DNA from 4 places in the Planococcus dechangensis genome. Region 4 is predicted to be linked to each of the others. Evidence: riboswitches for the same ligand, from Rfam matches in the RefSeq annotation. Region 4 holds a riboswitch; each other region holds the start of a gene.
The links. Region 4 has a riboswitch for S-adenosylmethionine ahead of ACFO5U_RS12445 (ABC transporter substrate-binding protein). Riboswitches for the same ligand answer to the same signal wherever they lie in the genome.
Positions count from the first base shown of each region.

Region 1: it holds a riboswitch for S-adenosylmethionine, as region 4 does, so the genes downstream of both, ACFO5U_RS15195 (transporter substrate-binding domain-containing protein) here and ACFO5U_RS12445 (ABC transporter substrate-binding protein) in region 4, are expected to answer to the same signal.
Region 2: it holds a riboswitch for S-adenosylmethionine, as region 4 does, so the genes downstream of both, ACFO5U_RS14580 (MetQ/NlpA family ABC transporter substrate-binding protein) here and ACFO5U_RS12445 (ABC transporter substrate-binding protein) in region 4, are expected to answer to the same signal.
Region 3: it holds a riboswitch for S-adenosylmethionine, as region 4 does, so the genes downstream of both, ACFO5U_RS07920 (methionine biosynthesis PLP-dependent protein) here and ACFO5U_RS12445 (ABC transporter substrate-binding protein) in region 4, are expected to answer to the same signal.

Region 1 covers NZ_JBHSGL010000015.1:168,841-176,180, reverse strand. The annotation lists gene ACFO5U_RS15220 (DUF998 domain-containing protein) at 1-93, shown strand, start outside; gene ACFO5U_RS15215 (NAD(P)-dependent alcohol dehydrogenase) at 190-1,161, opposite strand; gene ACFO5U_RS15210 (vWA domain-containing protein) at 1,478-2,128, opposite strand; gene ACFO5U_RS15205 (DUF4839 domain-containing protein) at 2,408-3,301, opposite strand; gene ACFO5U_RS15200 (hypothetical protein) at 3,685-4,839, opposite strand; SAM riboswitch class I at 5,220-5,325, shown strand; gene ACFO5U_RS15195 (transporter substrate-binding domain-containing protein) at 5,439-6,293, shown strand; gene ACFO5U_RS15190 (amino acid ABC transporter permease) at 6,356-7,039, shown strand; gene ACFO5U_RS15185 (amino acid ABC transporter ATP-binding protein) at 7,055-7,340, shown strand, end outside.
Region 2 covers NZ_JBHSGL010000015.1:24,920-32,259, forward strand. The annotation lists gene ACFO5U_RS14565 (hypothetical protein) at 1-123, shown strand, start outside; gene ACFO5U_RS14570 (hypothetical protein) at 104-949, shown strand; gene ACFO5U_RS14575 (SDR family NAD(P)-dependent oxidoreductase) at 1,143-1,898, opposite strand; SAM riboswitch class I at 2,505-2,625, shown strand; gene ACFO5U_RS14580 (MetQ/NlpA family ABC transporter substrate-binding protein) at 2,734-3,561, shown strand; gene ACFO5U_RS14585 (acyl-CoA dehydrogenase family protein) at 3,583-4,767, shown strand; gene ACFO5U_RS14590 (DegV family protein) at 4,993-5,838, shown strand; gene ACFO5U_RS14595 (sensor domain-containing diguanylate cyclase) at 6,066-7,004, shown strand; gene ACFO5U_RS14600 (tRNA dihydrouridine synthase) at 7,280-7,340, shown strand, end outside.
Region 3 covers NZ_JBHSGL010000005.1:928,479-935,818, reverse strand. The annotation lists gene ACFO5U_RS07935 (hypothetical protein) at 1-571, shown strand, start outside; gene ystJ (NADP-dependent malic enzyme) at 790-2,001, shown strand; gene ACFO5U_RS07925 (aminotransferase class I/II-fold pyridoxal phosphate-dependent enzyme) at 2,232-3,404, opposite strand; gene ACFO5U_RS07920 (methionine biosynthesis PLP-dependent protein) at 3,397-4,521, opposite strand; SAM riboswitch class I at 4,640-4,739, opposite strand; gene ACFO5U_RS07915 (antibiotic biosynthesis monooxygenase family protein) at 4,952-5,257, shown strand; gene ACFO5U_RS07910 (hypothetical protein) at 5,254-5,622, shown strand; gene ACFO5U_RS07905 (cobalamin B12-binding domain-containing protein) at 5,627-6,280, shown strand; gene ACFO5U_RS07900 (STAS domain-containing protein) at 6,255-7,019, shown strand.
Region 4 covers NZ_JBHSGL010000005.1:1,875,376-1,882,715, reverse strand. The annotation lists gene mmuM (homocysteine S-methyltransferase) at 1-824, shown strand, start outside; gene ACFO5U_RS12450 (alpha/beta hydrolase) at 981-1,751, shown strand; SAM riboswitch class I at 1,853-1,957, shown strand; gene ACFO5U_RS12445 (ABC transporter substrate-binding protein) at 2,308-3,891, shown strand; gene ACFO5U_RS12440 (ABC transporter permease) at 3,960-4,904, shown strand; gene ACFO5U_RS12435 (ABC transporter permease) at 4,928-5,758, shown strand; gene ACFO5U_RS12430 (ABC transporter ATP-binding protein) at 5,772-6,779, shown strand; gene ACFO5U_RS12425 (ABC transporter ATP-binding protein) at 6,776-7,340, shown strand, end outside.

The DNA of each region.
Region 1 (7,340 bases), on a different contig from region 4:
CTGCAAAGAATCATGTTTCTCAGTGCTTTCGGCTGGCTGTTTTTTTATATGAAACCACCTGAAAATAAGCAAGTTGGCAGTCGTCCTGATTAAGGGCAGAACTGTTCTTCCCATCATCAATCACCTCTTTTTCTGATTTTCAGATAGAAATCTTCAACTAGCTTTCAATCGCTATAAGGCGCTCCACAGCTATTCATTACTGATAACGACATTGCCTTTTTTCGCTCCGCTTTCCACATAATGATGCGCTTGACGTAGCTCTTCAAGAGGAAATGTTTGATCGATGACCGCCTTGATCTTTCCTGTTGCCAATAGTTCGCTCAGGCAGCGTAAATCTTCAGCCTTGTAATCAGCCGCTGCCACTATAATTTTTCTCCTGCCTTTCATTCCCGGCACAAGTCGCCTGAATATATCCCCCATTCCCGGATTCCCGACCAAATAGATTCCTTTAGGCTTCAAAGATTTGATGGTTTTTGAAAAAGATCCCTTCCCCACGATATCGAAAATCACGTCATAAGTTTCGTCATTTGCAGTAAAGTCTTCTTGCTGATAATCCATTACCTTGTCCGCGCCAATGGATAAAAGCATATCCAACTTTTCCTTGCTGTCGACAGCGGTCACTTTAGCTCCTGAAAGTTTGGCGAGTTGAACGGCCATCGTGCCGATGCTTCCACCTGCTCCGATGATTAACATTTTTTGGCCGGCCTGAATTTTAGCTTTCCTTAGAAAAAATAAGGCATTCATTCCGCCGGTCGGGATTGTGGCGGCTCCTTCAAAACTGAGCCCTTCCGGCATGCGGACGATGGCATAGCTGCTCGGAAGGCAAATATAATCGGCATTCGCTCCCAGCTTTAATTCAGTCGATCCAAATACTCGGTCGCCTTTCTGGAATAGCGTCTGCTTCTCCCCTACAGATTCAACTTCTCCAGCAAACTCCTGTCCCAATACGTTCATTCTCGGTTTGCGCACACCGAAAAACAAGCGCAACGGAATCCACAGAAACAACGGAAATGAAAAGCTTCGCATCTCGCAATCCCCAGCAGATGCAGTGGATGCCCGGACTTTTATTCGGATTTCATCAGCTTTCGGTACCGGCTTTTCCAGCTCTTGCAGCTCCAGCACTTCCGGTGGGCCGTAGCGTGTGCAGACCATGGCTTTCATTTTCTGTCCTCCCTTGTCGTTCGACTAAACTGCTGTCGAGATGATGAAGTGAGATCTCTTTTCCTAACTTGACGACTGCCTTTCCAGCTTCGCTTGACAGTACGCCAACCGCTCCATTTTGTATTTCACTATTTCCACTTTTCTCGCACGGATTCCTCTTTGTTCCCGGATTGTCACTGTGTCGCACATAATTATGATTATTTAAAATTGGAAATAAAAATGCATGAAGAAGCCGCTCCGTTAATGGAGTTGGCTTATTCTTCATGCATTTTCGCAGCTCATTTAAAGCGATATTTTGCTAAGCATATGATGAAATTCATTTCTTCCCTCGCGACTCAAAATCTCTCTCAATCTCTTTCTTCCACTCCCGATCAATCTTTTTCCCCGTCCGGAAAGACGTCACGGCTTCGCTCAACACCTGATAATTCAACTCGGTGCCTTTCGCGTCGGCATGATAGTTTACTGCGTGTTCCTCGTCGACTCCGAATTGCCGTGCGGTGGCGACTGCATCGATGTTGGCGCCGAGGAAAATGAACTCCCAGCCCACTTCTTGTTTCTTCGTAGCAATCATTTCATGAATCTTCTTGTATGTGTATTCACAACTGGAATTCTCCAGGCCGTCCGTGGTGATAACGAACATCACTTTGTCGGCTTGCTGGTCTTGCATCGTGCTTTTTTGGACATTGCTGATCTTTTGAATGGTCGAACCGACCGCATCGAGCAAGGCCGTCATGCCGCCCACTTCGTAATCCTTTTCGGTCATTAGGGAAATGCCCTCGAGCTCAATTCGGTCATGGAGCAGTTCATAGCCTTGATTGAACAGCACTGTCGTGACACGGACCTCGCCCGGGAGCTTGCGCTGCTTGTCGATCAATGCGTTGAATCCTCCGATCGTATCCTTTTCCAGCCCCGCCATCGAACCGCTTTTGTCGAGAATAAACACCAATTCTGTCGTTTGCTTTTTCATTTCATTTTCCTCCTCAAAGTTTCTTTCTGCCTTAAGGATACGGTGTTTCAATAGAAAAAAGGTCGCTTTAGAAGCGACCTTTTACGAACCAATCAACACTTTTAACGATAATTACCTCTAAGGATGTGTAGCAATTTTATTAATAATGAACTCTACAAAATAGAGCCTACATTTGGCACTATCACTTAAATGTTCGATCATCAACTTTTTAACATTGAAAATTCATTTTCACGTTTCTTAGCCATAGTTTGGGTAGTATTTCCTCATAAAGAATGACTTTTATCTAATTTCAGTAGAAATTGGATTAAGAAAGAATAGCCCAGGATTTTCGTTATACTCTTCAACCACAGCAGTAATACGTAAATTTTGTCCCATACCAATGGTTTCAGGTATTTCAGAACCAGTAAGATTTAAATCAAAAATATTAACATCTTCGAACTTAAAATCTGGTCCATCATATGTTGTTTCACCATAATCGCCCGTATTAATTAATATGTCGTATCTTGTCGTGTATGTATCATGTGGAATCATATGTGCAATATATCCATCAAATTCAATGGTTCTACCTGCATATTTTTTTGCAAATACACTGACACTTGAATCGTTAGTATCGTTAACTGATAAGAGAGCGGCAAGATCTTCATTATTTTCTGATGTTAATATCGTCTGGCTGCTTTTCGCTGCTGTATTACTGGTTATTTTTTTAGCTGTTTCAGAGCTCTCTTCACTAGTGCCTGCGGTATCACTTTTTTCTTCTTCATTGATTTCTTCAGATTCTAGGTTGGTTGATTTTTCAACCGACTCAGTACTCTTATTATCAGCAGATTCAGTATCGCTTTTCTCTTCCTTTGGAAATGTATGATATGTAACGATTATTTCGGAGTCTTTTTGGAAGCTATCATTTGCGCTAAAATCTGTATCTCCATCAATCTCTATTTTTTCAATTTCTCCATCTTCGGTTAGCCAACCAGTAATTAAATCATCTAATACTTTAGTTTCAATATTGGTAAAGCCTGTTTGTTCCAATTCAGATATGACTGTCTCATAATTTTCTCCCCCGAGTTCATCAGAAGACTTGCCTACCTTTAGTACGTTAGGATTTTCTTCATCAGTACAAGCTGTAATAGTAGCAATTGCAACTGCCAAGACTAGGAACATCAATATTTTCTTCATAGTAATCCTCCTTTTTCTTAAATGTATAAAATTAACATTTGTTTTTTAAAATATTATAACACTCTAGTCTTATTGTTCACTAAAATATTTATTACTTTCTTTTAAGTTACTGTTGTTATTTTTCACTTGATTTTCACCATAATTTTATACACTATTAAACTTCAAACTTAATCCAATCTCGAAAGTATTTATCAAGTTAAAAGTCACTTATTGTTTATATATATGCATTCTGTCATTTTAAAAATTGAGTAGATCAACTTCGATACATTTCATCATATTTAATTAAATGTAAATGAATTTTCCAGATAACCATTGGCATACAAAAAAACCAAACAAATTGTTCTCGAATGAACGAACTGATTGGTTTATCATGAGAATAATTTTTAAACTTCTGGCCATTTGAATTCGCCGTGGTAATACTTCCCCTTTAGACGACTCAGATCGTATTCCCATTCTGCAATGGCATGTTGATATTTCAGTTCTCCATTTGATTGCTTTTTTCTTATCCTAATATTTGCACTGATGATACTAACTACTTTTCTAAGTCCTAACTCGGGGACTGCTCTATTAAGAACATTCCACCTTTCACTTCTAGTAGCACCACTGATTCGGTAGCCCATTTTATTCAATTCGCTTTGTTCACTGAATAAAGTATCTTTAGTCGGGGCATATGATGATGGTTTTTCTATAACATTTGAAGTGGGCTGAATTTCAGCCTTTTTAGTATCTTTGGTTTGAGTTTCAAAATGCTTTATATTTGAAAACTGTCGATACTTAATCACTAATGGCGAGTATCGTTTCTGCAGCTTATTAAACTCTTCGTCAACCATATACAATTCTTTATTCAATAAATCAATAAAAATGGTTTCTACTTCTGTGTATAGGTAAACTTCACGTGAATTTTTAGTTTCATAAAGTGGCAATATGGCTTCTCTCTCGACTAAGTTATATTTTCGAATAAATTGTTCAAGAGTTGAGTAATCTACAATATTTATTTTATAACGATAAATAGTCGGTTTTAAGGAGTCGTTTAAAGAAGCAAGGTCGTTCATAGCTGACGGAAGGCTAGAAGTTGAGTTTTCATAATAAGATTTTTCCCGTTTTTTCTTTTCAGTTGCTGCTTTCAAATCATTTCTTACTTGCATTAATGTTTTTTCCCATTCATTTTCTTTAGTGCTATTCTCAACTGGATTTAAAGATGCTTTTGCTAAGGGCTTTTTTTCTTCAGAGTGCTTGGTATTTCGAGGCGAAGATTCTTTCTTACTATTAGCTGTCGCTATTTCCAATCGGCCTTGAAGCACTACACCTTCTTCTTCGCTTACTTTAAGTTTCTCCCTTAACTCATCAATTGCTTTTTGCTGACTCTCTATTTTTTCTTTTTGTTGATGTTCTATTTCTTCTTTTTTCTCTTTGTATTTTTGAAGCTCTATTATTTCTTCTTGTTGACGTTTAACGGTTTTTTCATGTTCAGACATCAGCTTTTTAATTTCTGCTTCAGCTGCTGTAACAGCCTCCATAATTTTTGATTTAAAATCCATATCAACGTTCCTTCCTGCTCTTAAATGGATATATTATACAATCAATTTAATCATAGCATATGTCTCCAGAAGTCGGATCTGCTAAAATTCCAAGTCAAAAAGCAGATTTTATTAAAACCTGCTGTATCTGTAATTAAAATGTTTTTATACATTCTACTATTAGATAATCTTCAAAAAGCATATAAGATATATTGGTTTTACCGATTTCGCTTTCTTATACTAAATAGCAACTGTTTGATTTGAATTCAAACTTTTTATAAGGGTTTTCAGGTAAGGGGGTAAGTTATCACCCAATAAAACCAACTAATTTCATAGGAATACATATTGACGTATATTTCCAGGGGTGTTATGGTTTTAAACATAGCTGAATAGTTAATACGTTCTTATCATGAGAGGTGGAGGGATTGGCCCTGCGAAGCCTCGGCAGCGGACTCATTTTTGAGTACTGTGCCAAGTCCAACAAGCAAAATGCTTGAGAGATAAGAAGAGATGTATTCTTTTTCGAGATGCCAACCTCTTCTTATTGAAGAGGTTTTTTTGTTGGGTTCATGAGGAATTATTGCTGTTGCGCTAATATCAAAAAGGATGGTGCCATACATATGGAAAAATCAAAACAGCTTTTACTTTTCGTACTGATTTTAGCAACAGCGTTGATCGCGGCCGCTTGCGGAAGCGAGGATGCCGACAGTTCCGCAAATGCTTCTGAAGCAAGCGAGTCAGGTGAACAGAATTCTTGGGAACGAATCGAAGAATCAGGCAAATTGGTCGTCGGTACGGAAGGCTTATATTTCCCAGTCACTTATTTTGATGAAACAACAAAAGAACTGACCGGCTTTGATGTGGAAGTCGTGCGTGCACTCGGAGATAAGCTTGGACTCGAAGTCGAATTTAAAACGATGGAGTTTGACGGCCTCCTTCCTGCACTGCGAAACAACCAGATCGATGTGGCAGCCAATGATTTTTCCATTACGGAAGAACGCCTGGAGAAATTTGATTTCACAGTACCTGTGAAGCACTCATATGGATCCGCACTCGTCCGGGAAAGCGATAACTCGGAAATCGATACAGTAGATGATTTGGAAGGCAAAAAAGTCGGCGGCGCTGCAACGAGCAATTATTCAGATTATGCCAAAGAGCAAGGCGCCGAAGTCATCGTCTACACAGGATCGGATACCGTGCTCCCTGAAATCGTTCAAGGACGCGTAGATGCGACACTGAATGATTATTTAGTATTGATTCAAGCACTTGAACAATTCGACAAGCCTGGGTTAAAGCTCGCGGAAAACGTGAAGTTTTTACCTAACAGCAGCGGCTTGGTCTTGCAAAAAGACAGCCCTGAATTAAAAGAAAAACTTGATGACGCGCTTACAGAACTAATCGAAGATGGTACCGTCACAGAAATCGCACTCGAATTTTTAGGTGCCGATGTGACAGAACCGGTAGACGTTGAATAATCCACAAGGGGAATCCTTTGATTCCTCTTTTTTCTATCATATGCAGTTAAAGGAGTCAGTATATGTCCGAGTTTAAATGGGAATATCTTTTTAATTTAGAAGTGGCAATAGATGCCCTTCCCTTCATCTTAGAGGGAGCCTGGTATACTTTGCTGATTGCAATTGTGAGCATGGTGCTCGCTCTTGTTCTTGGATTGTTTGTCGCCTTAGCCCGCATGAACAAACTAAAATTAGTTTCATATCCGGCGCGCCTATTCATCTCATTCATGCGCGGAACCCCGCTCCTCGTCCTTTTATTCATTCTCTATTTTGGGTTCCCAATGATTGGCATCGATATGCAACCATTGACGGCCGCTATCATCGGCATCAGCGTCCACTTTTCCGCTTACACAGCAGAAGTAATCCGGTCAGCCATCTCGTCTGTGGCGAAAGGCCAATGGGAAGCTGCGGAAACATTGAGAATGACATACTGGCAAACAATGCGCCGCATCATTTTGCCGCAAGGGACGCGCATTGCACTGCCTCCTCTATCAAGTGTTTTTATGGATATCATCAAAGGCACCTCGCTTGCGATGGTCATTACGGTATCCGAGATGTTTTACCGGGCCAAGGTCGTCGTCGGACAAACGTACGAAAGCCTAACTTTGTATATTTTGGTGGCACTCATTTACTGGGCGATTTGCTCAGTCGTTACCGTCCTGCAGGATTATTTAGAGAAAAAAGCAAACCGTTATGTCAACGCGTGATCGGAGGATTGGGAAATGATTAAAGTCGATAAACTCAGCAAGAAATTCAATGACAACGAAGTGTTGAAGTCCATCTCCCTTGAAATCGCGCAAGGGGAAGTTATCAGCATCATCGGCCCTTCCGGCTCCGGAAAAACTACATTGCTACGATGCTTAAATTTATTGGAATCGCCATCCTCGGGTTCGCTTCAAATTAAAGATGTGACTGTCGCATTCAGTGGAAAAGCCCCATCGAAAAAGCAGAAAGTCGACGTCCAGCAATATTCGGGCATGGTCTTTCAGCACTTTCATTTGTTCCCGC
Region 2 (7,340 bases), on a different contig from region 4:
ATAGTAATGAGATGGTTAGAACCTTATTTTAACAAAGGTCTTCTAGACTTTTCTAATGAAGTGGGAATACCACCATTAAATATTCCATATGGGTTTTTAGAAAATGCGCAAAAAGAGGAATGAAAAGTTTTCTAATTTAAGAATTAAAAATGTCAATGTGACAAGCTTTGAGGAATTGAGTAATAAATCTCCTTTTAGATACTTCAACATGCACAAAAAGAAATTAGCAACTAAAGAACATTTTCCAATACTTATCGAAGGTATAGTTTCTTTTCTGCAAGAAATAGACTTAACAAGAACGATTCCTAAAAATATGTTCTTAGAAGAATTAGATTCGTTTATTGAGGAAGCTGAAATTAATAGCGAAGTTTCTGTGATTTCAAGAACTAAAAATGTTATAACAAATAACATTTATAAGATTTACAGTAAAGGGTTAAGAGAATTCCACAGTTTTAGAGGTGAACTGCTAGAGTATTTAACTGTTCATTTAGAAAAAGATACTGAAAGTAAGATTTATCATGAACCTATTTTCCAACATAAGAGAAAGAAACTTATAGAAAAGTCTTTTGCTGGTCAAGGCTGTTTGATCGATGTAGTTAAAGTGCATGAAAAAGGTGTGGAAATCAAATTGATAGAATGCAAAGCAACTCTTGATAACCACATTAATGCTTTAAAAGGGGGGTATCCTACTAAAGACTCCGGGAAAAACTTCTTGAAAAAAATTAATTATATGATTTATATAGATGACACTTTATCCAGATATAAATCAAACAAAAATGATAACATTAAAGTAACTAAAGTGTTGATATCATTGAAAGAACACAAAAGGGTTCTTCCATCGCGATACGATGATTTTAAAACAGTTAATTTGTTAGAGGTTATTAGAGAGAAAATTGACAACAAAACTTTCAGCGAACTATTTCAAAAGGCAACAATCCGGCAACAATGAAATGATTTTCTATAAAAAGCTATGCGAATAAAAAATGAAAACCTTCTATATAACAAGGTTTTCAATACACCATACAAGGCTATAATAGCCACTCTTCAATGGGCGGCATGATGTAAGTCATCAGCCCATTTAGAAAAATCCCTTCTCACATTGTGTGAGAAGGGATTTTTTTGATATTGGAACTATAGGGATCCTACTTCCTCGAAGTATACTGAAAAACCGGATCCATCAACTCAAACTCATAGCTCTCACTATTCACCTTCCCGAGAACCTGCTCACTATCATAAAGCTCCAGCATAAACTGTGCCATCTCTTTTGCGGTGTGGAACTTCTGCACATTGTCGCTATAGCTGAAGTCATCAAGTTCCCGTGCAGTTTTCACGAATTCGGTTTCGGTCATAGATGGCGCGAGTATTTTTACTTTCATGAGTGCACCGTTATCCTGCAATTCCTGGGCAAGTCCTTCTGTAAATGCGCTCACGTAAAACTTGGTCGCAGCATATGTAACGGCATTTGGCACGATTCTGTAGCCTAAGTCAGATGATACGTTGATGAGCTGCGCGCCTTCCCGGTCAGTATAGTCGTGTGCATAAAGAGTGGAAAGCGTGGTGAGTGCTTCTACATTTACGCGCAGCATTTTTTCGGTTTTATTTACATCCTGTTCAGCGACAGTTGCACTGTTTCCGAAGCCGGCGTTGTTAACAAAGGTTTCAATATCGTATTCTTTAAGACTTTCGTATAGCGTATGGACTTGCTCACTTTCAGATAGGTCTGCCCTCTTGATGATGACGTCCAGATCCGGGTTCATACGTTGAATGCTCTCTTTAAGATTATTGAGCTCGTTTTCCCTTCTTGCCACAAGAATAAGGTTTTTGCCGCGTGCTGCGAAAGCCAGTGCAGCTTCATATCCGATTCCTGAGCTGGCGCCTGTGATAACTGTGTGCTTCATGTGAATCCCTCCATTGAAATGAATGTAGTAAGTGTACAGTAACAATGAAACTCTCATGAAATTGTGCTGGCTCTTGAAGTGGGAGAAAAAGCATTTTATAAACTAGAAATTTCTTGAAGTATTTGGAATTATGAGAGTTCTTAAATGAAAATTATACACTATTTTCCTCCTAGCAAAGTGATAAGAAGTAATGATAATAATTATATATCTAATAGAATCTCTTCAGGCTGGGTATGCTGTATAGGCGGATGAATTCCGTGATCCACAATGAATCGAAAAGGTGATCACCTTTTCTACAATCAAAATCAATGGATTATTTTAGTATTTGGAGAAGCGTTCGCTCGACTCCAGTGGATCAGCGAGACGACCGAGACCCCGCAAGGCGCACCGCGACTGAGGAGGCTTGGGCGCGAGCCCACGGAAAGCGAGCGATAAGCTTCGGAAAATACGACTTCTTAACTTTCTCGACAGCGTAAAACTCTTTCTACTCTGTGAAAAGGAGTTTTTTAATGAATTGATCTCTAAACAAGCTATTGCCATAAAATCAAAGCTCTGCTATTGTATTAATCATATCAAATTACTCGGCATTAACACTGAGTACATAATTTCTTATCCAGAGAAGTGGAGGGACTGGCCCTTTGAAGCTTCGGCAGCGGAACAGATTGGATGTCCAATTTGAAACTGTGCCAAATCCAGCAGGTGCTGCTATGCATTTGAGAGATGAGAAGAGCCGGACGGTGAGTCTCTCTTCTTTTTATGAAGAGGGGCTTTTTCTATTGGGCCGCAAGTTGATAGCATTTCATTCAAAATGAAAAAGACTAAGGAGAGATGGCAGATGAACAAACAGTGGATCGGAGTGCTCGGGATTTCGGGTTTATTACTTGCAGCATGTGGCGATAGCGGGGAAGCTTCTGGGGAAGACAAGAAAGAAGTGCGTGTCGGCTTTGGCGTCGGGACGTATGAGCAGCAATTCAAGGAAGGGATTTTGCCTATTTTGGAGGAGAAGGGGTATAAAGTGGATACAACAACTTTTTCCCAAAACATGCAGTTGAACCCGGCGATGCAGGAAGGCTCGATCGATGCGAGCATTTTCCAGAGCACGGCGTATATGGAAGGGATCAACGAGGAACTGGGCATGGGCATGACGGGCATCGCGTTTGTGCCAAGTGCGCCTCAAGGCTTGTATTCCGAGCATCATCAATCTTTGGATGAGGTGAAGGACGGCTCGACTGTCGGCTTGCCGAATGATCCGGTCAATCAGGAGCGCGCAGTGCGTATCTTGGAAGAATTGGGCTGGGTGACGGTGTCGGACGGCGCAGGCGTGACGGATTTTAATTTGAACGCAGTGGAAAGCGCTGATTATGACTTGGACTTGAAAGTCTTGGACCCGGCGCAAATCCTGGTGTCGCTGCAGGACATCGACTTTGGCGTCGTTAACGGCAATTATATTGCCAATGCGCCGGACCGCAAGATTACCGATGCCTTGAAAATCGAGAACACGCCGGAACAGCACCGCATCGTGGTGACGATCGAGGAAGAAAATGCGGATACCGAGTGGGCGAAAGATTTGAAAGAAGCTTACGAATCCGAGGAATTCCAGGAATATATCGAGTCGAATGAGCAGTACGACGGCTTTATTTTGACGGAGGAATGGACGCAATAGATAGGAGAAAGGTGAAGAATGATGGATATCCTAAAAGCGAAAACATTTGAAGAACGCATGGACATATTGAACGAAACCGTCGCGCCTTTTACGGAGCGGGCGGCGCGCAACGACTTGGAACGAAATTTTCCATTCGAAAATTTCAACGAACTGAAAGCAATCAATTATCCGGCGTTGACGATTCCGAAAGCATACGGCGGAGCGGGGATTTCCTTGTCGGAGATGCTGCGCTACCAGGAAGCGATCAGCCGTGCGGACGGGTCGACCGGTTTGTCGATTGGCTGGCATATGGGCATCGTTCAAGATTTAGGCGAGACCGGTAAATGGGACGAATCGGTGCTTGTGGCCTTGTTCGACGATATCAAAGCCCGTGGTGCGTTGATCAATAATTGCGCGACCGAAAAGCAGACCGGCAGCCCGACGAGAGGCGGAAAACCGTCTACAAAAGCCAGAAAAGAAGGTGGGGCTTGGGTTATCGACGGGCGCAAGTCGTTTACGTCGATGGCGCCAGTGTTGGATTACTTCAACGTGACCGCTGTGATTGAAGAGACCGGTGAAGTCGGCTACTTCCTCATTCCGCGGTCGGCTGAAGGTGTAGAGATCGACGAAACTTGGGACAGCGTGGCGATGACCGGCACCGGCAGCCATGACTTGGTGTTGACAAATGTCCGAGTTGAGGAAAAGGCCTTGGTCGAAATCAGCGTGCCCGGGAAAAAACAGCCGGCGGGATGGCTGCTGCACATTCCGGCGTGCTACCTCGGAATTGCCCAGGCAGCGCAGGATTACGCGATCCGTTTTGCGCAAGATTATTCGCCGAATAGCTTGAACGGGCCGATCATCGAGTTGCCGAACGTGAAGCAAAAAATCGGCCAAATCGAATTGGAGTTGCAGCGGGCGCGGCATTTCCTTTATTCCGTCGCGAAACAATGGGACGAGTCGGACGAGCAGCAGCGCTCGCAGATGGCGCCGGAACTCGGAGCCGTGAAAGTCGCAGTGACGAATTCAGCGGTCGACATCGTGGATTTGGCAATGCGGGTGGCGGGTGCACACAGCCTATCGGAAAAATCGCCCTTGCAGCGCTATTACCGAGATGTGCGGGCAGGACTCCACAACCCACCGATGGAAGATATGCTCATTCCGGCGCTTGCGGACTTTGCGATTGGAAACCAGTCTGAGAAAAAAATGAACGAACAAGTTTTGAAATAACGGCGATACAAGCTAAAAGGCCGCTAATCCTCATTGGATTGGCGGCCTTTTGAGATGAGTGAATTCTATTTATTGGAATAGATAAGTGCAAATTATGTCGGCGCTTACATAAACTTTCCCATATGTGACACCTGTCACTAGTGCCGTGTAGATTCGTCACGTAAGTTAAGTGAAGTAAGCAAATGATTCAGACGAGAAATTTGTATGTTAAAGGAGAATTTTTTAGTGAAGAAAATAGCTTGGATTACCGATACAGCAGCACAACTAGACGAAGCTTTTATTCAACAACATAATGTGCACGTCCTGCCCCTTAGCGTAGTTTTTGACGAAGGGTCTTACCGCGAATCAATCGATCTTACACAAGAAGAGTTTTATGATAAATTGCGTTTGGCGAAAGTATCGCCGAAAACTTCCCAGCCTGCCATTGGCGAGATGCTCGAACTATATGAGAAATTACAGTCGGAAGGTTATGATTTTGCGATTGCCCTGCATTTATCGAGCGGGCTTTCCGGCACATTCGACAGCGCGCAGTCGGCTGCAGAGATGTCGGATTTCAAAGTATATCCGATCGACTCGAAAATCGGTTCTTTCCCGATGGTGAAAATGATCGAAGTCGGCGATCGAATGTTTGCAGAAGGACAAGACGCTGACAAAGTGGTGGCGACAATTCAAGGGATGGCGGAAAAAGCGCATTTGTCGTTTATTCCATCAAGTTTGAACCAATTGCATAAAAGCGGGCGTGTGTCCGGCACTCAATCGTTCATCAGCAATATTTTGAACATTAAACTGGTCATCACTTTTGTCGACGGGGTAACGGTCATGAAAGAAAAAGTCCGTTCCAATAAGCGTGCAAAACAAAGTGTCATGTCGGCGCTTCGCAAAGATATGGAAACTGGCACTGTGCCGGAAGTGGCGGCGATCCATTGCAATAATGCGGAGGATGCGGAAGTCTGGAAAAAAGAGCTTTTGCAGGAGTTTCCGGAATTAAAAGTGAGTGTTGTCCCGTTGAGTGTATGCGTAGGTGTGCATGCAGGCGAAGGTACGACGGGATTGAGCTGGGTCAGTTACTAAAAATAGGATAGAAATGAAAAAACCGATGGAGCTATGTGGCAATGGCCGCTCCATCGGTTTTTTTCATTTTTCATGGAATCTGCCAGTATCAACTAGCCGAACATCTCTTAGCTATTTATGTTAAACTTTAGTAAATATAGAGAAATATTGGCTATTGATAAAAACGATTAATTTATCTTTTCAAGCAACTGAAAAAAGAAATCTGATAATAATTGAGGTGCTTAATTATGGGGACATTTCAGGAGTTGGAAATGTATAAGAATTTTGATGAGCTGGCGGAGGATGTCATCGATTTGGCTAAAGAGATTTTGCCGGATCAATTGTTTTACTTAAGCTCCATCAGTGAAGCCCAGCAAATGATTCTTAAGCATTCTCCGAACGATACAACCATCCCTATAGCAGAAGGATTGGTTTTGAATCTGGATGATTCGCTGTGCAGCCGTGTGGATTTCAAGACCAAGCAGCCATTGGTCTATGAAGATGTCAAAGATGGCCATGAGCTGGGGGTGTTTGAAGAAAAGCTGGAAGCGGCCAATGTGCGTTCGTATTTGGGACTGCCGATTTCCTTCATTAACGGGGAACGGTTCGGCACTTTGTGCGCGGTGAATGATGAAAAAAGCCAATTCGATACAAAAAGCATCACTTTATTACAGCGCCTTGTACGGATGTTCGCTTATTATCTCGACCTTGAGCGCTTCGCTTACAGGGATTCGCTGACGGATCTGTACAATCGACATTATCTTGCCCGTTTTTTTGAAGAGCATTCAAAAGCTGGCGGCGCGATATTCTTCCTCGATCTGGACGGTTTCAAAAAGGTCAATGATTTGTATGGCCACGATACGGGTGATGTGGTGTTGAAAGAAGTGGCCTCAAAGCTGCAGCGGTTTATCGCAGGCCATTCAGATGCATTAGCGGTGAGGCTCGGCGGAGATGAGTTTCTGGTTTATTTTACCGAACCAGCGAGTGCAGCTGAATTGAGCGAATGGGCCGATCGCTTGCTCAGCAGCTTGAGCCAGTGGGAGGCCGATTATCCACTTTCGGCGAGCATCGGCATTGCCCAATACCCTGCCGATGTGGATTGTGAATTGAAAGAGCTGCTTCAACAAGCCGACGAAGCATTGTATCGAGCGAAAAAATCAGGGAAAAACCGCTATACCTTCTATTAATAAAGGCCGATGGATGATAGAAAGGTTTAACGAGCAGAAGATAGTGTATCCAGCCCTCCCAGGCAATCTTAGGATTGCGGCGAGGGCTTTTGCCTGTCCGGCGGGAGTAGAGCACCTCCCTTTCCACAGCGCCTGGAATCGTGTAAACTGTATAAGGTTAAGAAAAGCTAAGACATGTTGAATCGTTTGATATTGTTGGATTTCCATTATAGATGATAGTGAATTTTTGGATGAAAGATTGTTTCATCCCGCAATGAAAGGATTGGAAGTTAACTATGAAAGAGAATTTTTGGCGTGATTTGCCACGACCGTTTTTTGTCCTAGCGCCGATGGAAG
Region 3 (7,340 bases), 950 kb from region 4:
AGACAGCAAGGGCGGGGACAGCCACGATGATGAAGGCACCGCTGTAGATCCATACGATTATTTTTTGGAGGATGGTTCCACCGCCCGGTTTGAGGGATATGGCAATGAATTTGCTGAGTTCACGTTAAGAACCGACTACATGGAGGCGAATCATGTCGCGACTTATGAAGACAATGGCGGCACGGTCGGCCTAAAAGTGTTCCGCTTGCATGATGACCGCATCGAACTGGTCAAACAAGAAGGTGAATTCTATGAAGATTTCGAGGCTAGCTTTGAAGAATTACAAGCGCTTGAAGTGATTTCGACTTACCTGGAATTCCCGATTGAACAGGATCAAGAAATTGGAGATGCAACAGTAGTGGAAACCGGTGCTAGCTTGGAAACTCCTTACCGGAACTTTGAAGACGTCTTCGTACTAGAACAGGAAGAAGAAGGCTCGATCAACCGGAACTATTTTGTGGAAGGTTTCGGTGAAGTGAAGCGTGAGTTCCGAGCTAATCCTGATGACCCGGAAGAGTTTTGGATCACATCGACTTTAGCGTCCATAGAATTGGCTGAAAAAAAGAAATAATAATAGTAAACATCGAAAGCCCGCTTTGACAGCGGGCTTTTTGTATTTGCGAATGTGTCATTGAACCAAGGGGTTTCAAGAAAACTTCCAAGTAAGCGCTTACTATTTAATTCTCTATCCGACTAAAGGCTGAAATTAATCCGAATTGTTAGAAAAGTCTTTCAATTAAGCGGATAGACGATATAATAAACAAATATATTCAAAAGGAGATGAGGCAAATGACCGATTTGAAAAACGATTCGCTGAGCTTGCATAGAAGGCATCAAGGGAAATTGGAGATTCGTTCAAAAGTGGCTGTAAATAACGAAAGGGATTTGAGCCTCGCCTATTCTCCTGGTGTAGCAGCACCGTGTCGAGAAATTCATGCCGACCAAAACAAGGTGCATGAATACACGATGAAAGGCAATACGGTTGCGGTCATCACAGATGGCACCGCGGTCCTAGGGCTTGGTAATATCGGCCCGCATGCAGCTTTGCCGGTAATGGAAGGCAAAGCCTTGTTGTTCAAGGAATTTGCCGGTGTCGATGCATTCCCGATTTGTCTGGATACGACCGACGCTGAAGAAATCATCCGAACCGTGAAACTGCTCGAGCCGGGCTTTGGCGGAGTCAATCTGGAAGATATTGCTGCCCCGACCTGCTTTATCGTGGAACAGCGCTTGAAAGAGGAAATGAACATTCCGGTCTTTCATGACGACCAGCATGGCACTGCGATCGTGACACTCGCTGGGCTTATCAATTCACTGAAATTAGTCGAGAAGGAAATTGAAGATACGAAAGTGGTCGTGAACGGTGCCGGAGCAGCCGGCATCGCCATCGTCAAATTGCTGGCAAAATTCGGTTTTGGCCAAATCGTCATGTGCGATACGAAAGGCGCCATCTATAAAGGCCGCCCGAATGGCATGAATCCGTTTAAAGAAGAAGTCGCTGAAATGAGCAACTACGACATGCAGCAAGGCCTACTTGGCGATGTAATCGTCGGAGCCGACGTCTTTATCGGCGTTTCGGCAGAAGGTGCCTTGACCGAGAGCATGGTGCGTTCAATGAACGATGACCCGATCATCTTTGCAATGGCGAACCCGAACCCTGAAATTTTGCCGCATGCAGCGAAATCAGCTGGTGCACGGGTCATCGGGACAGGCCGTTCTGATTTCGCCAACCAGGTCAATAACGTCCTGGCGTTCCCGGGATTGTTCCGAGGTGCGCTGGATGTACAGGCAAGCGATATCAATGACGCCATGAAAATTGCGGCAGTCGAAGCGATTGCATCGTTGATTGCAACCCATGAATTGCATGAAGATTACGTGATCCCGAAGCCATTCGACACACGTGTAGCACTAGCGGTCGCAGACGCTGTAGCCAAGGCCGCTGTGGAAACCGGCGTCGCAAAAGTATCACTCCAAGAACCTGTCCAGCAGAGTGTTCTTTAAAAGAAACTTCACTAATGGGAAGATTTTGATCCCTATAGATTGCAAGTAACTCTAGTCGTGCTTGCAAGAGTGCGATAAACCGAAAAAAGCCTGAATTCCCCTCCCCCTGGAATTCAGGCTTTTTTGTGCTGTTTGCCTATTTTCCAGACAGCAAAAAGCATCCATTCTTAAAAAAAGACCGCCTAACAAGTCATTTCAAATGGCTTGCCTGGCGGTTTTATTGAATTGAATTAAAAAGCGATGCTGACGCCTTTGGCTATGGCGATTTTTTCGAGTGCTTGGCTAAAATCGGCAATCAAGTCGTCGGCATGTTCAAGCCCTGCGGAAAAGCGCAGCAAGCCATCGGTGATGCCGCGTTTTTCCCGTTCTGCAGGAGGCATAGCGGAATGAGACATGGTTGCAGGGTAGGATAGGATCGATTCGACGGCCCCAAGGCTCACGGCAAAGACGGGGATTTGCAGTTCTTTTACAAGAATGCGTGCTGCGTCTTTGTCCGCTAAGCGGAATGATAGAATACAGCCGGCGTGTGTCGCTTGGCGTTTATGGATCGGATTTCCGGGATGGAATGAAAAGCCTGGGTAATACACTTCTTCGACTAGTGGATGCTTGTTCAAATAGTCTGCAATGCGTGCAGTCGTCTCGCCTGATTGTTTCGTGCGGGCGCCGAGTGTTTTAATGCCTTGAATCAATGTAAAAGCGTCTTGTGCCCCGAGAACCGCTCCGAACGTATTTTGGATAAACGCCAGTTGCTCACCGAGTCCTGCGTCTTTAGTTACTGCGAGCCCGGCAGTGATATCGCTGTGGCCGGAGAGAAATTTGGTTGCGCTGTGGAGCACGATGTCTGCACCAAGCGCCAAAGGGTTTTGATAGAGCGGCGTCATGAAGGTATTGTCAACAAATGTCAGTGCGTCGTTCGCTTTTGCGAGTTTGGCAGCCATTTCAATATCGGTGATTTTCATGACTGGGTTGGACGGTGTTTCGATATAGACGACTTTTGTGTTGGACTGGAATGCTGCAGCCACTTCACCAAGGTCGGTCATGTCGACAAAAGTGAAGTCGATTTTGAACTTTTCAAGCACTTCTGTAATAAAGCGGTATGTTCCGCCGTAAACATCTTCTGAAACGAGCACGTGATCGCCCGCTTCTAGCAGCATGAACGCCGATGAAATGGCTGCCATGCCGGAAGAAAAGGCCAGGCCGCGGGCGCCGCCTTCAAGTTTCGCAATCGTTTCTTCGAGCGAAGTGCGCGTCGGGTTGCCGGAGCGGCTGTAATCAAAAGGCCCGAATGCATCAATGCTTTCCTGATGGAACGTCGATGATAAATAAATCGGCACGTTAACTGCGCCTGTTAATGGATCGATTCCTGCAGAATGAATCAGCTTCGTTTCAATTCGTTCACTCATATGAAACGACCTCCTTTTCCAGTTTGGCCAAGGCTTGTGTCAAATCAGCGATTAAATCTTCGGCCTGCTCTACGCCTACAGAAAAGCGGAGCAGGCGATTACAAACGCCGCGCGCTGTGCGTTCGGCAATCGGCATGTCGGCATGGGTTTGAGTGGCAGGATAGGTGATAAAACTTTCGACGCCGCCAAGGCTTTCGGCAAACGTAATCAGCGATAAGCTTTCAAGGAACTCCCCGATCCACTCCTCTTCGCGCAAGCGGAACGACAGCATGCCGCCTTTTCCTGGATAAAGCACTTCCGTGATGGCATTGTGGTTTTGCAAGTACTCCGCGAGTTCACGGGCGTTTGACTCGTGTTGGCGCATGCGCAGCGGTAAAGTCTTCAAGCCGCGGATCAATAACCAGGAGTCAAGCGGCGATAGCACCGCACCTGCTGAATTATGTGCCGTGGCGAGCTTTTCGCAAAGATCAAATCCTTTGGCTGCGACGAGCCCGGCTAACACATCGTTATGTCCGCCGATATATTTGGTCGCACTGTGAAGAACGATATGTGCACCGATTTTGAGCGGCTGCTGCAGGAACGGCGTCAAAAACGTATTGTCCACAATCAGCAATAAATCATGCTGCTGTGCCAGTTCAGCGTAGGCTATCAAATCGATTTCCTGCATCAAAGGATTGGTCGGCGTCTCGATAAAGATAGCTTTCGTATTGGCGGTGATTTTCGCTTCAGTCGATTTCACATCTGTAAAAGCATCATACACCGGGCGGATATGGTAATTTTCATCGTATTGCTGCATCAAACGGTATGTCCCGCCGTAAATATCTTCAGGTAACAGGATTTCATCATTCGGACGGAATAAGGAAAGGACCAATTGGATCGCCGCCATACCCGAACTGCAGGCAAACCCTGCATCACCGCCTTCTAAGTTTGCAATGCCCTCTTCTAAAAGGTTTCGCGTCGGGTTTTTCGTGCGGGTATAGTCATATCCAGTCGATTTACCGAGCCCTTCGTGTTCATAGGCGGTCGAGAGGTAAATGGGCGGATTGACCGCTCCGGTTTGTTTGTCGCTGCGGTTGCCGAGCTGCACGAGACGTGTTTCCAAGCTAAAATCTGTCATGGTCCTCATCCTTTCAATCAAGTAAAACTTCTATCAATGCTGATGCCAATGTTCAAGTGAAATGAAAAATGGCCTTCTTCTTTGTAATAGAAGAAAGCCATTGCTAGTGTATGCTATCTTCTCATCTGTCAGGCAGCGCCTATTGGAATTAGCACCGTGAACGAGTCCGGTTGCTGAGACTTCACAGGGCCAAGTCCCTCCGTCTCTCTAGATAAGAAATCGTGTTATGTAATTGGTTGATGTTTTCCATCATACGGTAAAGGGAAAGAAAACACAAGCGGAATATTGAAAATAATCGAACAAATAGAGAAATGTTGCCTGCTTTTATTTCGTATCTTGAAATGGTATGCTAAATTACGTTGTTAATTTTTTGAGCTGGATTTCCACCTCTATCATTTCGAGGGGAATTTATTGAGAAGGAGTTTTTTCATTGTATATCGTTACATCTACTGTTACTGTGCCTACAGATAAAATTGAAGAAGTCATTGAAATTTACCGGAAACGTTCACGCCGTGTGGATCAGGCAGAGGGCTTCACATCGTTCCGGCTGATTCAAAACACGAAAAAGCGTCACGAATTGACCGTTCATTTGGAATGGCAGACGAAAGCAGCATATATGGCTTGGGTAAAAAGCCAAGAGTTTAAAGAAATCCATGATCTGGAGAAGAATTATCCCGACCAAGAATTGGCGGGTATCGTTCCAAAAGTCCACCAATATGAAGTGGTGGCAGAATGAATCTTCAACAAAAGCAGCAAATTGCCCAAGACACGGCGAACGGCATATATGAAGCCTACCCGAATTTATGGGAGCGTTTCGGAGACCGCGGATTTGAGCATACCGTAAAAGATAACCATCATCATTTGGATCATCTTGAAACGGCCTGGGAGTTGAAAGATCAGCAAGTCTTCCTGGACTATGCCGTTTGGCTTGAGACCGTGCTGGTCAGCCGCAATGTCGAAACCGCGCTCATTATTGATAACTTCGAGCGGTTGATGGCCGTCGTGCCGCATCACACAGAAATGGCTCAAGCAGATTTTATGCAAGGCTGTCTTCGCAAGGCAGTTCAGTTATTGGAGCTGCCCATTGAAAGAAGGGATTGATTGAATGAACGATGTAACGCAGCTATCGGAACTTTTCCTTCTAGGGGAAGAGGAAGAAGCATTGAAATTTGTCCGGAACTATTTGAACAGCCATTCCTACGAAGAGCTTAACGAGCAATTGGTGAGGCCGGCCATGTACCGGATCGGGGAATTATGGGAACAAAACAAAGTATCAGTTGCTGAAGAGCATTTGGCGACAGCGGTTTGTGAGTTTGTGTTATCCGCGACGGAAATCCGCGCTGAAGATAATGATGGCCGCTTAAAAGCGATGATTTTTGCGCCACAAGGGGAAGAGCATTACATCGGCTTGAAAATGGTCGCAGCAATGTTCCGCGAAGAAGGCTATGCCGTCCGTTATATGGGGCCGAACGTGCCGCTCGATGCAGCGCTCAGCCTGGCCGATGATTGGCAGCCTAATGTAGTTGCCTTGTCAGGAGCGCTCGCACACCGGCTGCCGGTATTGAAAACATATGCACAATCTTTCACAAAACTAAAACATGGACCGACCGTATTGATCGGCGGACGTGCGGTAACATTGGCGAATTATGGGGAATATTCCGTTAAGGGAGCGGTCATCGTCCGTCACTTGGGCGCACTGCGCGAATGGATTCGAACCGGAAAGGGGTCGAACGATGACAGCACGCTCTCAACTGGCTGAATGGCCGCTGCCGGCATTTCAATTGAACAATAGCTTTGCGGTCGTCGACCAGTCTGAGGAAGCACAACAGATTTTCGGCAAGACGACTGATTTTTTAATGCTGCTCGACGAAGGCAGCCGCGGAAAAGCGCAGCGTTTGCTGAAGCAACCCGGAGATAATGGAGCGGTCGAATTGAATTTTATCACTGCACAAGGCCTGCTTTTGGCCGATGTTTATTTCCGTTGGGACAGCGAATTTGCCCTGAACGTGGTGATGGTTCCGAAAGATGACAAGATCGCTGCCATCTCTACACAATTACTGCGGCTACGCGGCCGCTTGCGCGAAACGGATTATGAACTGCTCCAGGAAAAAGAACGTGCGGATGCCTTGTTGGAGAAAGTCCGCAAGCTCTCGGCGCCGTGCATCAAAATCGGCGGCGGCTATGTGCTTATTCCGCTCTTCGGGGATTTGGATTTAGACAAAGTGGAAGCAATCCGTCCATATGTCATCGATTATATTTATCAATACGGGGGAGAAACGGTCGTTCTTGATTTGACCGCGATGGGCACTGTCACGCAAGACGGCGTCGATTATTTGGACTCTCTCGTCCAAACCTTATGCGTCATGGGCATCGATACGATCGTCACAGGCGTCAAGCCCCAACATGCCAAGAAAATGCATCTGCTAAAAGCAGAGCTGAATTTGCGATTTGAATCATCACTTGAAGCTGTACTGAATAAGGCGCTGGCAATGAAATAGCATGAAACCCAAAGGGCTGTCCCAAAGGTCATAAAAATGACTTTAGGCGACAGCTCTTTTCTCGTCCTGACAAGCGAGGGATATTTTTTTTACACCATTTCTTTTTTTAATGCGATCATCTCTTGCTTTAGTCAAAGAGAGTAGTAGAAGCGCCATTACTCCGGATTTTACATAGCCTTGCATAAGTTTCCTCGTAACCAATAGGAAAAAAGCCGGTTTTTGCGTATATGACTATTATAGATGGCTCTGCAAGGAAGAAACTTTATAAAAAAGGGCAACGAAATTCCGTTGCCCTTTTTTTGATTAAAAATGTCGTTTTGA
Region 4 (7,340 bases):
ACCCAGCATTGATCAAGCAAGTACATATGGATTATTTTCAGGCAGGGGCGGACTGTGCCATTACAGCGAGCTATCAGGCGACCATCGAAGGGTACAAAGAAAGAGGGTTGACGGAACAACAGGCCATCGCTTTGATCCGAAAGTCGGTCGAACTTGCCGCACAAGCGCGCGATGAATTCTGGAGCGGTGTGACGGATCGGTCGAGCAGGCCGAAACCTATCGTCGCGGCGTCAGTCGGCCCGTACGGAGCATTTTTGTCTGACGGCTCGGAATACCGCGGCGACTATTCCGTGACAGAAGATGAACTGGTGGCGTTCCATCAAGAGCGGATCCGCGTGTTGGTGGAGGCGGGCGCAGACATCTTGGCATGTGAAACGATTCCGTGTCTGGCAGAAGCGCAAGCGATTGTCAGGATCCTTAAGGATTTTCCGGACGTCTATGCCTGGTTCACGTTCAGCGCAAAGGACCATCTCCACATCAGCGACGGGGAAAAAATTGCGGACTGCGCCGGCTGGCTGGACGGGCACGCGCAAGTGGCGGCGATCGGCATCAATTGCACAGCGCCGCAGTATATCGAGTCGTTAATACAAGAAGTGACAAGCAAGACTTCAAAACCGGTCATTGTCTACCCGAATTCCGGGGCAAGCTATGATCCGGTAAGCAAGACATGGAGCGAAGAGCCGTCGGCCAATGCTTTTTCAGCCAACTCGAAAGCGTGGCACAAAGCAGGCGCCCAAATTATCGGCGGCTGTTGCAGCACGACGCCTGATGATATTGCCGACGTGGCGTCTTGGTCACGCGACCTCAACCCCTCGCAAGTTTAGCCAATAGGACTGCCTCCGTTGTGCGATTTTAAAACCCAGTTGACAAGTAGGTTTTAAATATAGTCTAATGTGAATAAGCTTTTTCAGCATAAGGACTGGATTACAATGAGGTAGGAGAGATCCTCCTAACTTTTAAAAAAACAAAGGAGGATCTCTATGGTTAAAGAGCAATACCCCGTCATGGAAGAGGCGTCGTCGTTTTTCCTGGAAGGCAATCACACCGGCATCTTGCTGTGCCATGGCTTTTTGGGCACACCCCAAAGCGTCAAAGAACTGGGTGAGGCGCTTGCGGCACAAGGCTATACGGTGTCCTGTCCGAGGCTTCCCGGCCACGGCACGCATTTCACAGACTTGGAACGATATGGCTTCGAAGATTGGTTTGCACAAGTCGAACAAGCCTATCAGGACCTGAAAGCAAGCTGTTCGACCGTTTTTGTCATCGGGCAATCGATGGGCGGGACCTTGAGCTTGGATTTGGCCAGCCGTTATCCGGACATTGAAGGAATAGCCTTGATCAATCCGGCGATCGACATCCCTGCGTTTGAAACCTACCGCAGTCAGCCGCCTCTTGCTTATGTTGCTGAAGATCGACCGGACATCAAAAAAGCGGATGCGGTAGAAATCACTTACGAGCAAGCGCCGGTCCACGCGTATCAGCAATTATTGCGCTATATGGATGCCGTCGACGCCAAACTTTCAGCCGTACGTTGTCCGGTCGTCTGTTTCCAGTCGCTCGAAGACCATGTCGTGCCGCCGGGCAATACCGACTCTATTCTCAGCAAAGTCGGATCCGGACATACAATGAAGCACGAACTGCACAACTCCTATCACATCGCCTCTATGGACCATGAACTGGATGTCATCGTCGAAAAAACAGTTCAATTCATAAAACAAGCCCGTGTATTGCCGGCTGGAGACAAGCTATAAAGACAATGGAAATTCGAGAATTTTGTAAATAAATTCTATTTCTTCAAAATAATGTTGACAAACAGATCTAGGATACGTAGTATGAACTTTACAATTTAATCATCTTATCGAGATTGACTGAGGGACTGGCCCTGAGACGTCAAAGCAGCAGACCACGAATGTGGCACTGTGCTAATTCCACGTACAGTTTGTACGGAAGATAAGAGAGGCGCTCAACGGTATTACCCAACCCCCTCTTCTTGTCAAAAAGAAGCAGGGGGTTTTTTATGGTTAAAACCTAGTAAGCGGGTAAGTTAAATAAGTTTTGAGAGGAGGAATCGACGATGGCAAGTGCGCGCGGCATTAAGTCAGCTAAAAAGGCGTGGAAGGATATATTCAATAGGTCGGGTCAGCGCAATGTTATGTTCACGGGAAAACACTTCGAGTCTTGCATGAAGATATGGGAACTTGGATAGACTAGCTGGAATCGCGACTGGCTCCACCACCACCTGGAAATCCGATTAGTGCTAGGTGTGGGAAACATCGAATCATCTTTTTATACATAAGGAGGACTATTGTGAAGAACATTATCTTTTTACTCATCAGTTTATTTGCACTTATTAGTTTGGCCGGTTGTACCGGCAGTGAAGCCAGTACTGAAAACTCTGGAGCGGGTTCCGAGCCTGTTGAAGGCGGCGAGTTGAACGTAGCAATCGGAGCTGATCCGAATACGCTCGACTGGATGTATACGGGTGAAAGTGCTGCCCGTAAAATCGGCTGGCACGTGTACGAAGGCTTGTTTGCATTAAACCAAGATTACGAAGCCGTGCCTCTTCTCGCTGAAGATTATCAAGTGAGCGAAGATGGAAAAACGTACACTATCAATTTACGAGAGGGAGTTACGTTTCATAACGGGGAAGCTGTGACCGCAAAAGATGCGGCAGCTTCGATTGAACGCTGGCTGAAGGTGTCTTCTGTCGGCAAGATCACTAATGAACACGTAGAGTCGGTCGAGGCTGATGAGGATCTGCAATTGAAGATACAGTTGAACAAAACTTACAGTTCCTTGCTATCTGACTTGGCTGCTCCAAAGTCGGCTGCAGTCATCCTGCCGGCAACAGTCGCTGAAGCTGCCGGCGAACAGCCTCTTGACCATGACCAGTATATCGGAACAGGGCCATTCCAATTTGACTCGTGGAAGCGTGGAGATGAAATTGTCTTAGCCAAATACGAAGGCTACGCTTCCAGAACAGATGAGACGAGCGGGCTCACAGGAGAGAAAAAAGCGTTTGTCGATGCCATTCATTTCAAAATTGTGAAAGACCCTCAAGTCGTCGTCAATGGATTGAAAACAGGGCTTTACGATTATGGCGATGATATTCCGCTCGACCTGTATGAGGTGATTGAGAATACGCCAAGTATTGAAGCCGATACGTCGACCAATGGATACACGGTGTTGACGCCGGATAAGTCGGAGGCGCCGTTTGACGATGTGCTAGTCCGCCAAGCTTTAAATGCGGCGCTGAATAAGGAGGCCATTGCCAAAGCCACTTACGGCAATGAGGAGTTCTACGAGCTGGACGGGGCGTTGTTCACCCCGAACCAAACAGCTCTCTACTCCAATGAAAACATTGATCAATTCCTTTCCTATGATTTGGACAAAGCGAAACAATTGTTGGAAGAAAGCAGTTATGACGGAAAACCCATTAAAATTATTTTCTCCAGCGACTCCAGCGACTATAAAAAAATTGCGGAGATTGCCGAGCAACAACTCGAAGAAGCGGGGTTTACAGTTGAGCTGGAATCTTATGAATGGGCTACCTATTTGGAGAAATGGGCAGAACCATCCAACTGGGATCTGGTCGTGGTCGGCTGGTCTCCATTCTTCTCGCCGAACCAGGCCGGCATGCTGAGCCAGGATTCAAACAGCAGCGGCTGGTACAACAGCGAGAAATGGCAGGGCTTGATTTCGCAATGGGCTGCCACAGATTCTGAGGAAGAAAAGCAGCAAATTCTTGCAGGCTTGAACGAAACCCTTTACGAAGAATTGCCTTTTGAAAAAGTGACAAACATTTCAAACCTCAGTGCACGCTCATCAAACATCGAGAATTACAGCGAATGGTATGGGCCGCGGTTCTGGAATACGTATAAAACACCATAATAAGAAAAGAAAATCGTCAGGAACGATGCTGGCGATTTTCTTTCTTTTTCAAAGAGGAGGGGAACGCATTGCTGCAATACACGATTCGCCGTTTATTATCGGTCATACCTGTCATGCTCGTGGTCAGTGTCATCGTCTTTATGATCGTGCATCTGACTCCTGGAAACCCCGCATTTCTGATTTTGGGAGAAGACAGTTCACCCGAAGCGATTGCCGATTTGGAACGGCAGCTTGGGTTGGATCAAGCTTTATACATTCAGTTTTTCAACTGGATTTCACAAGTGGCGACAGGAGACTTAGGCACTTCCGTTTATTCGTCACAAACGGTCACTTCATTGATTTTTGAAAATTTCGGCCCGACCTTCAGCCTGATGGCACTGTCGACTTTCATGTTGCTGGTCATTGCAATACCTGTGGCGCTGATGATTGTCGCACTCCGTAAAACGGTACTCGATCCAATTTTCACCTCGGTTTCTTTATTTGGCGTCTCTATTCCCGAGTTTTGGCTCGCGACACTTCTGGTGCTCGGGTTCGGGGTCACGTTGCCGATCTTTCCGGTCGCCGGCTATATGCCGCTGACAGAAGGCGTGGATGCCTGGATTCACCATATCCTGTTGCCGTCATTTGTTCTAGCTATCGTAGAGGTCGGCATCATCGCCAGAATGCTGCGCGACAGTATGCTCGATTCGATCAACCAGGACTACATAAAAACAGCTCGTGCCAAAGGAGTCCGTGAACGCGATGTGTTGAGGAATCATGTGTTTACGAATGCATTGATCCCGACAACAACCGTTCTCGGGGCAACGATTGCCGGTTTGCTCGGCGGCACCGTCATCATTGAAACCTTGTTTACGATTCCCGGCATCGGCCAGCTATTGGTCGACTCTATCCATCGCCGTGATTATCCGGTCGTGCAAGGAATTGTGTTGTTCATTGCCGGAATCTACGTGTTTGTGAATTTGCTGGTGGATTTGCTTTATACGTTCATGGATCCGCGGATCCGCTATGATTGACCACTTGGAAGGAGAAGAAACGGATGCTTAAAAAGAAAACGAACTTAATTGCGCTAACTGTATTGCTAGTCATGGCGTTGGCCGCAATCACCGCAAACGTCTGGCTTTCCTTCTCTCCTGCAGCAATTTCCCCGGAACAGCGATTGACTGGGCCATCCACAGTGCATTGGTTCGGGACCGATGATTTCGGGCGGGATATATTTGCCCGAACGGTCGTTGCAGCGAGGGTGTCGCTAAGTGTAGGCGTAATAGTCGCTTTGTTCGCCACTATCGCAGGAACCGCCATCGGTTTGATTTCGGGTTATTTCCGGAAAGTGGATTTTGTATTGATGAGGATCATTGATGGCTTTCTCGCTTTTCCAGCGCTCATTCTTGCATTGGCACTGGTCGCTGCACTTGGAGGCAGCATGACCAATATCATCATTGCATTAACGCTCGCCTTTTTCCCTGTCATGGCCAGAGTTGTCCGTTCGGCCACTTTGCAAGTGAAAAACCAGTCGTATATTGAAGCGGCCAGGACGACCGGTTCTAGCCATGCAGTCATTATCCTCAAATACATTTTGCCGAATATCCTCTCGCCGGTCATCGTTCAAAGCACGTTCATTTTTGCGAAAGCCATTTTAGCAGAGGCGGCGCTAAGCTTTCTAGGGGTCGGCGTCAACCCGTCGACACCGACCTGGGGCAACATGCTGCAAGAAGCGCAGATTTATATAACCATCGCCCCTTGGTATTCTATTTTCCCAGGGCTGGCAATCGTCATTACCGTTCTTGCTTTGAATTTACTGGGGGACGGGCTTCGCGACAGTTTTAATCCGTACCAAACGAAACGAAAGCGCAAAACTAAACTTGCATAAAAGGGGCGATTGAATGTTACAGGTAGAAGGTCTCCACGTACACTTGGAAACGCCCGATGGAGTCGTGAAAGCTGTAGACGGCGTTTCATTTTCGATACGCCCAGGGGAAACGCTCGGCATCGTCGGGGAATCAGGAAGTGGCAAAAGCGTACTCGCTCATTCGCTGATGAAGCTCAATCCTGAGCCGCCTGCGACCTATCCAAAAGGGGATGTGTATTTTGAAGGCAAGCAAATTTTAAAAATGACCAAAAAAGAGCTCCGTAATCTTCGGGGAAATGACATTGCGATGGTTTTTCAAGATCCGATGTCGAGTTTAAACCCTGTCGCTAAAGTCGGGAAGCAGCTAGTCGAAGCCATCCGAGCACATAAGAAACAGCCGAAAAAAGAAGCGTGGCACAAAGCGGTTGAATTGCTGGTGGATGTCGGTATATCCGATCCGGAAGTTCGCATGCATAATTATCCGCATCAATTTTCTGGAGGAATGCGCCAACGGGTACTGATTGCCATGGCTCTCGCCTCCAATCCGAAGTTGTTGATTGCCGATGAGCCGACAACTGCACTGGACGTGACCATTCAGGCACAGGTTCTTGATTTATTGAAGCGAATCCAGAAAAAATACGGATCCGCGATTATGATTATCACACATGACCTGGGAGTCGTGGCCCGTCTGGCAGATCATGTCTTGGTGATGTATGCAGGCAAAATTGTGGAGTCGGGAAGTGCTGATGATATTTTTTACAGGACCTCCATGCCTTATACGTGGTCGCTGCTGCGCTCGATCCCTACAATCCAGGAAAATAGCCCGCAACGTCTCATTCCGATTGATGGACAGCCGCCAAGTTTGATTGAGCGGCCGCCTGGATGTGCATTTGAACCGAGATGCCCGTTTGCCCGTGAATCATGCAAGCTGATTGAACCGGCACTGGAAAGCCGGGATGGCGATCATGCGGCTGCTTGCATTCTGTCCACTGCCCAGTTTGAATCAGCGCAAGCCCAGTTGAAAGGAGTGCTCATGCGATGAGTGCATTATTGGATATCAAAAACTTGCATGTCCACTTCCCTGTGAAAAATGGCTTGTTGCAACGTAAGGCCAATTCCATTAAAGCGCTGAATGGCATCGATCTCCAAGTCCAAAAAGGCGAAACGCTGGGAATCGTCGGTGAATCTGGATGTGGGAAAAGCACACTCGCGAGAAGCATTGTCGGGTTGCAGCAACCGACTGCTGGTGAGATTTTGTTTAATGGCAAAGATTATTCGGAAGCCAGTGCTAAAGAGCTCCATGAGATGAGGCGCAATGTGCAGATGATTTTTCAAGATCCATACACGAGCTTGAATCCACGAATGAAAATCGGGGATAGCGTGGCGGCTCCTTTGAAGGCGTATAAAAAGACGGAACGTCTGGAGTTGCGGGTCAAGGAGTTGCTTGAGCTGGTCGGCTTGAATCCCGATGTGCATTATCACAAGCTCCCCCATGAGTTTTCAGGAGGGCAGCGTCAGCGGGTCGGCATTGCAAGGGCTCTTGCACTTGAGCCAGAGCTGCTGGTATGCGATGAGCCGGTCAGTGCACTGGATGTTTCTGTCC